2 regions of the Enterobacter cloacae complex sp. R_G8 genome follow, and region 1 is predicted to be linked to the other one. Evidence: predicted binding sites of a transcription regulator. Region 1 holds the regulator's gene; the other holds the start of a gene.

Region 1 (4,637 bases):
ACGTGGGGTTTGTCGGCGGAACGCTGCGTCGCCCGAAAATGTGGCTGGAGACGCGCATTCCTGACTGGTTAACCCCTTACCTGGACGGTGCAACATGATTATCCCCTGGCAGGATCTGGCGCCCGAAACGCTCGATAATCTGATTGAAAGCTTTGTCTTGCGTGAAGGCACCGATTATGGTGAACATGAACGCTCGCTTGAGCAAAAGGTCAACGATGTTAAACGCCAGCTTAAAAGCGGCGACGTGGTGCTGGTGTGGTCTGAACTGCATGAGACGGTCAATATCATGCCCCGCAACGCGTTTCACGGCTGATCTTTCAACCTTTCCAGTCAGGGAGTTGCTATGTCTGCCAGACATCCGGTTATTGCCGTTACGGGGTCGAGTGGTGCGGGAACCACCACCACCAGCCTCGCGTTTCGCAAGATTTTCGCCCAGTTGAATCTCCGTGCGGCGGAGGTCGAAGGCGACAGCTTTCACCGCTATACGCGCCCGGAGATGGACATGGCCATCCGCAAAGCGCGCGATTTGGGCAAACACATCAGCTACTTCGGCCCGGAGGCCAATGACTTCGGCCTGCTGGAGCAAACGTTTCAGGAGTACGGCCTAAGCGGCAAAGGCCAGTCCCGCAAATATCTGCACACCTACGACGAAGCCGTTCCCTGGAACCAGGTCCCGGGCACCTTTACTCCCTGGCAGCCGCTGCCGGAACCTACCGACGTGCTGTTTTACGAAGGATTGCACGGCGGCGTGGTGACGCCGCATCACGACGTGGCGCGACATGTGGATCTGCTGGTCGGCGTGGTGCCAATCGTTAACCTGGAGTGGATCCAGAAGCTGACGCGAGACATCAGCGAGCGCGGCCATTCGCGTGAGGCGGTGATGGATTCGGTTGTGCGCTCAATGGAAGATTACATCAATTATCTGACACCACAGTTTTCCCGCACCCACATCAACTTCCAGCGTGTGCCGACGGTGGACACCTCTAACCCGTTCGCGGCCAAAAGTATCCCGTCGCTGGATGAGAGCTTTGTGGTGATCCATTTCCGTAATCTCGACGGCATCGATTACCCCTGGCTGCTGGCGATGCTGCAGGGTTCGTTTATTTCTCACATGAATACGTTAGTGGTGCCCGGCGGAAAAATGGGGTTGGCGATGGAGCTGATCATGACGCCGCTGGTGCAGCGGTTGATGGAAGGGAAACAGATCGCATAATCATATTCCCTCTCCCAGTGGGAGAGGGTTAGGGTGAGGGCATCAACACGCGTGATGCCCCATCAATCACGCCTCGATCACTTCATACGAATGGGTAATTTTTACCGCCTTCTCCAGCATCAATGCCACAGAGCAGTATTTCTCCGCTGACAGATCGACCGCGCGTGAAACGGCCGCATCTTTTAGTTCTTTCCCGGTGACAATAAAGTGCAGGTTGATGTGGGTGAACAGGCGTGGCGCCTCTTCGCGACGTTCAGACGTGAGCTTAACTTCGCAATCCGTCACATCATGACGGCCCTTTTGCAGAATCGACACCACGTCAATCGCGCTGCATCCCCCAGCCGCCATCAGCACCATCTCCATTGGGCTGGGTGCTTTATCGCCGGAGTTACCGTCCATCAAAATCTGGTGTCCTGAAGCGGACTCGCCCAGGAACGTTAAACCTTCTACCCATTTCACGCGCGCTTGCATATTCATTAACTCCAACGTTGCATTTTTGGTGACAGATTACGCGTGCGTTACATTTCTCGCAATGGAAGGCGACCTGCGTCATGCTGAAGCGAGACACCAGGAGACACGCGGCGAAAGCTATGCTAAAACACTCTGGATGCTACAGTAATACATTGACGTTACACATGTATGCAGAGGACATCAAACTTTACTGGCTGCGAAACGTTACGACAGCCGACTTCCCAGGTATGGGTAAGAATTCGATTGCAACCCCAGAGTCCGGATGCATCTTATGACTCTGGTGACAGCTTATAACAGAGGATAACAGCGCATGGTGCTTGGCAAACCGCAAACAGACCCGACTCTCGAATGGTTCTTGTCTCATTGCCACATTCATAAGTACCCATCGAAGAGCACGCTGATTCACCAGGGTGAAAAAGCGGAAACGTTGTATTACATCGTCAAAGGCTCGGTGGCAGTGCTGATCAAAGATGAAGAAGGGAAAGAGATGATCCTTTCTTATCTGAACCAGGGCGATTTCATCGGTGAACTGGGCCTGTTTGAAGAAGGCCAGGAACGTAGCGCCTGGGTTCGTGCAAAGACAGCATGTGAAGTGGCTGAAATTTCCTACAAGAAATTCCGTCAGTTGATTCAGGTTAATCCTGACATCCTGATGCGTCTTTCTTCGCAGATGGCTCGCCGTCTGCAGGTCACATCAGAGAAAGTGGGTAACCTCGCCTTCCTGGACGTGACCGGCCGTATCGCGCAAACGCTGCTGAACCTGGCGAAACAGCCAGACGCCATGACTCACCCTGACGGCATGCAAATTAAAATTACCCGCCAGGAAATTGGTCAGATCGTCGGTTGCTCCCGTGAAACAGTGGGCCGTATCCTGAAAATGCTGGAAGATCAGAACCTGATCTCCGCCCACGGTAAAACCATCGTGGTTTACGGAACCCGTTAATCCCGATAAAACGGCGTGCCATCGCAAGGTGTCACGCCGTTTTTGTCTCTACTCCTCATGTGGCGCAGGCTGATTTATCACCCGGAAGTTAACTACGCACTGCGACAAACGCTGGTGTTGTGCCTTCCTGTGGCCGTGGGCCTGATCCTTGGACATCTTCAACAAGGGCTGCTGTTCTCTCTCGTACCTGCCTGCTGCAATATTGCCGGTCTCGACACCCCGCATAAGCGTTTTTTCAAACGACTGATTATTGGCGGTTCGCTGTTTGCCGGGTGTAGCCTCGCCGTGCAACTGTTGCTGGCCCGCGATATTCCGCTGCCGCTGATCCTGAGCGTGCTGGCGATGACGCTGGGGGTGACCGCCGAAATCAGTTCGCTGCACGCGCGTTTACTGCCCGCCTCACTCATTGCGGCCATCTTTACCCTCAGTCTCGCAGGTAACATGCCGGTATGGGAACCGCTGCTGATCTACGCCCTCGGTACGCTATGGTATGGCCTGTTTAACTGGTTCTGGTTCTGGCTGTGGCGGGAACAGCCGCTGCGTGAATCCCTGAGCCTGCTCTATGTCCAGCTCGCAGAGTACTGCGAAGCCAAATACACGCTGCTGACTCAGCATACCGACCCGGAAAAATCGCTGCCGCCGCTGCTGACGCGCCAGCAGAAGGTGGTGGATCTGATAAGCCAGTGCTACCAGCAACTGCACATGCTGGCCGCCAACAAGAACCACGAATACAAACGGCTGCTGCGCACCTTCCAGGTGGGGCTGGATCTGCAGGAGCATATCTCTGTGAGCCTGCACCACCCGCAGGAGGTGCAAAAGCTGGTGGAGCGCAGCCATGCCGAAGCGGTGATCCGCTGGAACGCGCAGACCGTGTCCGCACGTCTGCGGGTACTGGCCGACGACATTCTTTATCACCGCTATCCCACCCGCTTTAACATGGACAAGCAACTCGGCGCACTGGAGAAGATCGCCCGCCAGCACGAGGATAACCCGGTGGGTCAGTTTGCCGCCTGGCACTTCAGCCGTATTGCCCGCGTGCTGCGTACCCAGCGCCCGCTCTATCCTCGTGACCTGATGGCGGATAAGCAAAAGCGCCTGCCGCTGCTGCCTGCACTTAAAAGCTATCTCTCGTTTAAATCTTCCGCCCTGCGCAACGCCGCCCGGATTAGCGTGATGCTGAGCATCGCCAGCCTGATGGGCATGGCGCTCCATCTGCCCAAACCCTACTGGATATTAATGACGGTACTGTTTGTCACCCAGAACGGCTACGGCGCCACGCGGGTGCGTATTCTGCACCGGGCGGGCGGAACCATGGCGGGGTTGATTATCGCGGGCGTAACGCTGCACTTCCACGTGCCAGAAGGCTATACGCTGGCAGGCATGCTATTGATTACCCTGGTGAGCTACCTGATCATCCGCAAGAACTACGGCTGGGCGATGGTGGGCTTTACGGTCACGGCGGTATACACCCTGCAGTTGCTTACGCTCAATGGCGAACAATTTATTGTCGCCAGGCTTATCGATACACTGATTGGCTGCCTGATTGCCTTTGGCGGAATGGTCTGGCTGTGGCCACAATGGCAAAGCGGCCTGCTCAGGCAGAACGCCCACGACGCGCTGGAGGCCGACCAGCAGGCTATCCGCCTGATCCTGAGCGACGATCCGCAGCCCTCCCCGCTGGCGTATCAGCGGATGAAGGTCAACCAGGCGCATAACGCCCTGTTCAACTCGCTGAATCAGGCGATGCAGGAGCCCGGCTTTAACTCGCACTATCTGGCGGATATGAAGCTCTGGGTGACGCACAGCCAGTTCATCGTCGAACATATCAACGCGATGACCACGCTGGCGCGTGAACATACCATGCTGACACCGGACCTGGCGCAGCGCTATTTGCAGTCGTGTGAGATTGCCCTGCAGCGGTGTCAGCAGCGCCTGGAGTATGACGCACCGGGTGAATCGGGGGATTCGAACATTCTGGAAGCGCCGGAAACGCTCACCCACGGGCCAATG
Region 2 (4,637 bases), 1.5 Mb from region 1:
TTCCCCTTGAGACGGCCAACTATCGATACTTTTTCCAGGCCATAAATCCGCATGACTGGCGCTGTACGAGCTGTGCTGGCTGCATGTAAAAAAATAGGGCGCTGAAAGTCAGCGCCCTATCGATATTAATTCTGGGTATCCAGCGTTGAGAGTTCTTTATCAATAAAGTAAAGACCTTCACCGGTTTTACCGACCAGCGACAATTTATCCAGCACAGATTTAAACAGCTTCTCTTCTTCGTGTTGTTCAGCGACATACCACTGCAGGAAATTAAAGGTTGGATAATCCTGGCTGGTCATTGCCGCATGCACCAGTTCGTTAATTTTCTGGGTTATTAGCTGCTCGTGCTCGTAAGTGGCACGGAACAGTTCATCAAGCGAGCCATACTCCGCAAACGGCGATGCCACGTTATCAATGCGCGGCAGGCTGCCGGTATCTGTCAGATAATCAAAGAGACGCTGCATGTGGGTCATCTCTTCCTGCGCGTGACGACGCAGGAACGCGGCGGCACCTTCAAAGCTGTGATAGCTGCACCAGGCGCTCATCTGCTGGTAGAGCAGGGATGAAAAAAGCTCAAGGTTCATCTGAGCATTGAGCTTGTCGATCATTTCAGTTTTCAGCATGGTGACGCTCCGGTTTATTATTTCTGGTTCACAATGAGCGACACTATAATTTGTTATTTAATTATATGCAAAAAGTAAAATAAATATCTGCTTATTTAAAAATACGAATGGGAATAAAACGCATTGGCAATTTTTTATATTTATAAATGAGAATTATTTTATTTACTGGCTGCCAGCCAGGACTGGCAGCGCAGATTAATACCACGGGTTATTAGAGGCCGGTTTAACAGCATAACCCATGCATTTGTACTGGATAGTGACGCTCTCGTTCAGACACAGTGAGCCGCTAATCAGGGTGCAGGTTTTAATGGGCTGACCATAGGCAGACGCGGTGGCATATCCCATGCCCTGACACGCTTTAGTTGCGGTGCCGTTATTAACATATTCATCAGACCAGGCGTTTTGCAGCGCGGCCTGACCATAGTCGAGGCGGACTATCCCGTTCGGCGCATCCAGGCTACTCACCTGTGCCTCGCGGTTGATGCTACATCCCGCGAGCAGCAGGATCGTACCGACAACGTAGACTCTTTTCATGGTTCGCTCTAAGTAGATGGAAATACGTTATCGTACCTGTCGCTGTCCGGTGCAATGCCTGGAATAGCCAGATAATCTACCCTTTCTCTTTGCAACGGGCGGGTTAAGCCATTGTCATGGTGAAAATTGTGAGTCCCACTTCATTTTTTTAAAACAATCTTTCATTTAATTTGAAAGTGCGTTTGTCAGATAGTAGGGTGATGATGACAACGTATCCATAGCGGGCACTCCCGTAACGCATTCAGGAGAGAGACAATGAAAATCGCACTGATGATGGAAAACAGCCAGGCCGCTAAAAATCCATTGATACTGAAAGAGTTAAAAACGGTCGCCGACGAAAAAGGGTTCCCGGTGTTTAACGTTGGGATGAGCGACGAGAACGACCATCATCTGACCTATATCCATCTGGGCATTATGGCGAGCATTTTGCTGAACGCGAAGGCCGTTGATTTTGTTGTGACGGGATGTGGAACGGGCCAGGGGGCGCTGATGTCGCTGAACATCCACCCGGGCGTGATCTGCGGCTACTGCATCGATCCTGCGGATGCGTTTCTCTTCGCTCAGATCAACAACGGTAACGCGCTTTCACTGCCGTTTGCCAAAGGCTTTGGCTGGGGCGCTGAGCTGAACGTACGCTTTATTTTCGAAAAAGCGTTCACCGGGCGCAAGGGAGAAGGTTACCCGCCAGAGCGTAAGGAGCCACAGGTCCGTAACGCGGGGATCCTGAATCAGGTGAAAGCGGCTGTGGTGAAAGAGAACTATCTGGACACGTTACGGGCTATCGATCCTGAGCTGGTGAAAACTGCCGTATCCGGCCAGCGCTTCCAGCAGTGCTTCTTTGAAAATTGTCAGGACAAAGAGATCGAGGCTTTTGTGCGCGAGATTGTCGGCTAAAATGCGTGGCTGTATGCAGAGAAAATTGTGATGTGAGTCACAAAAATATTGATTTTTGTGAAGGTGGTCATATTATAGGCACATTGACGATAAAGTTGTATAACAAGTTAATGGAGCATCACAATGAAACTGCGCAAAATCCTGAAAAGCATGTGGGCTAACTACTGCAACACATTTAAAGACGTGCCGCCAGGCGCAATGTTCTGATAAAAAAACCTGCTTCGGCAGGTTTTTTTATGTCTGCGATCGCCAGAAGGGAGATGAAAGGCGGCGTGTTTTGTTACTATGGCGGCCTTTAAATAAGGAGAAACCCCATGTCTCAAAACCTGAGCGCCGATCAGGAGCTGGTGTCTGATGTCGTCGCATGCCAGCTGGTCATCAAACAAATCCTTGATGTATTAGATGTTATTGCGCCGGTCGAAGTGCGCGAGAAGATGTCCACCCAGCTGAAAAACATCGATTTTACCAGCCATCCCGCGGCGGCAGATCCGGTCACGCTTCGGGCGATCCAGAAAGCTATCGCGCTGATTGAACTGCGATTCACGCCGCAGGGCGAGTCTCACTAACGTTAAGCAATGTGAGAAGGGCGACAGCGTCTGTCGCCCGGAAAGCGTTTAAAAGAAAGTTTGCACCAGCAAATAACTTGCCGCGCATGCACAGCTCACCCCGATTAACCCCGGCAGAATAAAGCTGTGGTTGATGATAAATTTGCCGATACGGGTTGTCCCTGAACGGTCAAAACCGATGCAGGCCAAATCGCTTGGGTAGGTGGGTAGCACAAAGTAGCCATACGACGCCGGGAAGAAAGCGATCAGCATTTTCGGATCGATACCCAGCATCAGGCCCATCGGGGCAACGGCCGTCAGCGCTGCCGCCTGGCTGTTCACCAGTTTAGAGACCAGGAAAAGCACGATGGCATAGGTCCACGGATGGCTTTTCACGACCCCTTCCAGCGCCAGCTTGAGCTCGTCGAGATGCGCCTGGAAAAAGGTATCACTCATCCATGCCACCCCGAACACTGAGAAAATCGCCACCATCCCGGCTTTGAATACCGCGCCGTTAGAAATGGTTGCCGCATTGACCTTACAGGCGACCAGCATCACCGCACCCGCAATGAGCATCATCATCTGGATGACAAGGTTCATCGACAGCGCCGTCATTTTGCCTTTCACCTCAAACGCCGGGCGCAGTTCAGGCAATGCGCCAAGCAGGACAACCACCGCGATCCCGGCGAAGAAAATCCACGTGGACCAGTAGGCCTGTTTCGGAAAACGTTGATTCATTAACGTCTCGGTTCCGCCGTAGATAAACTCACGCTGTTTCGGATCCTTCAGCTTTTCCTGAAATTCCACGTCATCGGCTAAATCTTTCCCGCGGCGTAAACTCCACAGGGCCGCAATGGTCACGCCGAACAGCGAGGCGGGAACCGACACGGCGAGAATTTCGAGGATCCCCCACGCGTGACCGATGCCGTGCTGGGCACCCAGGATCGATATCAGCGACACCACGGCAACGGAGACCGGAGACGCGGTAATCGCCATTTGCGATGCCACCGATGCGACGGCCATCGGGCGTTCCGGGCGGATCCCTTTTTTCAGGGCAATATCGGCAATAATCGGGAACATGGTGTATACCACATGCCCGGTACCACACAGAAAGGTCAGCATCCAGGTGGTAAAGGGGGCGAGGAGGGTGATGTGCTGAGGATGTTTGCGCAGCAGGCGCTCGGCAAATTGCATCATCACATTCAGGCCGCCTGCCGTCTGCAGGGTAGCCGCACAACCGATCACGGCGAGGATGGTCAGCATCACATCAACCGGGGGTTTACCGGGCTGCAGACCAAAGATAAACGTCAAAATAAAAAGGCCGATACCGCTTATTAACCCGAGTCCCATCCCGCCAAAACGGGTGCCTGTCAGCAGGCACAGGAGGATGACAATAAACTCAATGGTGATCATGATGCTCCCTCGTCATTAATTATGTAATTAAATAAATCATTACATTTTGTATGGATAATCAATGAGAGCGAGATCTGATTTGTTAAATCTCAGGAAAAGCAGAAGGTTGGCTGTGAGAAAAGAGGCCCACTCCCGAACGGGAGCAGGCGAAAATGCTTAGTGGTGCTGTACGGTCACCAGATCAAGCAGGTGGCGGTCGGTCTGTTCCGGGCATAAACCGGCCAGCTGTGCATTGCGGAGCTCATCCGCCAGCGCATTGAGCAGTATGCCGTCCTGCTGCTGCTCTTTGTCCATATCGCGCAAGAACTGCAGGGTAGTACTGTCATGCTGTGCCCTGGCTTCATCAGCCAGTTTATTCAGCGTGACACAGCGTTGCTCATACTCTTCAAGCGTTTTCTGGAATAACTCCTCCAGCGAGGAGTAGTGACCATTAATCGCATCAGGGGCTTTGACGATAGGGTTTGCCCCTGCGCCTTTCATAAAGTCAAAGACGCGCATCATATGGGTGACGTTACTCTGCGCCTGGGTACGAAAAAAAGTGGCGGTACCGTTGAGACGGTTTTCAGAACACCACTCGCTCAAATGGAGGTGCAGATTCGACGCATAGAACTCCAGGTTCATCTGCGCA

The links. The regulator CRP, encoded in region 1, controls carbon source genes, mostly activating them, when cyclic AMP is high. The targets are predictions, from matches to a motif close to ATGTGANNNNNNTCACAT.
Region 2: the regulator CRP is predicted to act here: its motif matches at 2,077-2,094, upstream of azuC (stress response protein AzuC).

The regions. Positions count from the first base shown of each region.
Region 1 covers NZ_CP102246.1:622,606-627,242, reverse strand. The annotation lists gene NQ842_RS02875 (hydrolase) at 1-98, shown strand, start outside; gene NQ842_RS02870 (YheU family protein) at 95-313, shown strand; gene NQ842_RS02865 (phosphoribulokinase) at 344-1,213, shown strand; gene NQ842_RS02860 (OsmC family protein) at 1,280-1,684, opposite strand; gene crp (cAMP-activated global transcriptional regulator CRP) at 1,995-2,627, shown strand; gene NQ842_RS02850 (YccS/YhfK family putative transporter) at 2,685-4,637, shown strand, end outside.
Region 2 covers NZ_CP102246.1:2,079,292-2,083,928, forward strand. The annotation lists gene NQ842_RS09865 (hypothetical protein) at 1-89, shown strand, start outside; gene ftnA (non-heme ferritin) at 126-623, opposite strand; gene NQ842_RS09875 (YecR-like lipofamily protein) at 819-1,157, opposite strand; gene NQ842_RS09880 (RpiB/LacA/LacB family sugar-phosphate isomerase) at 1,413-2,051, shown strand; gene azuC (stress response protein AzuC) at 2,175-2,258, shown strand; gene NQ842_RS09890 (DUF2766 family protein) at 2,366-2,617, shown strand; gene NQ842_RS09895 (anaerobic C4-dicarboxylate transporter) at 2,666-4,009, opposite strand; gene NQ842_RS09900 (non-heme ferritin-like protein) at 4,166-4,637, opposite strand, start outside.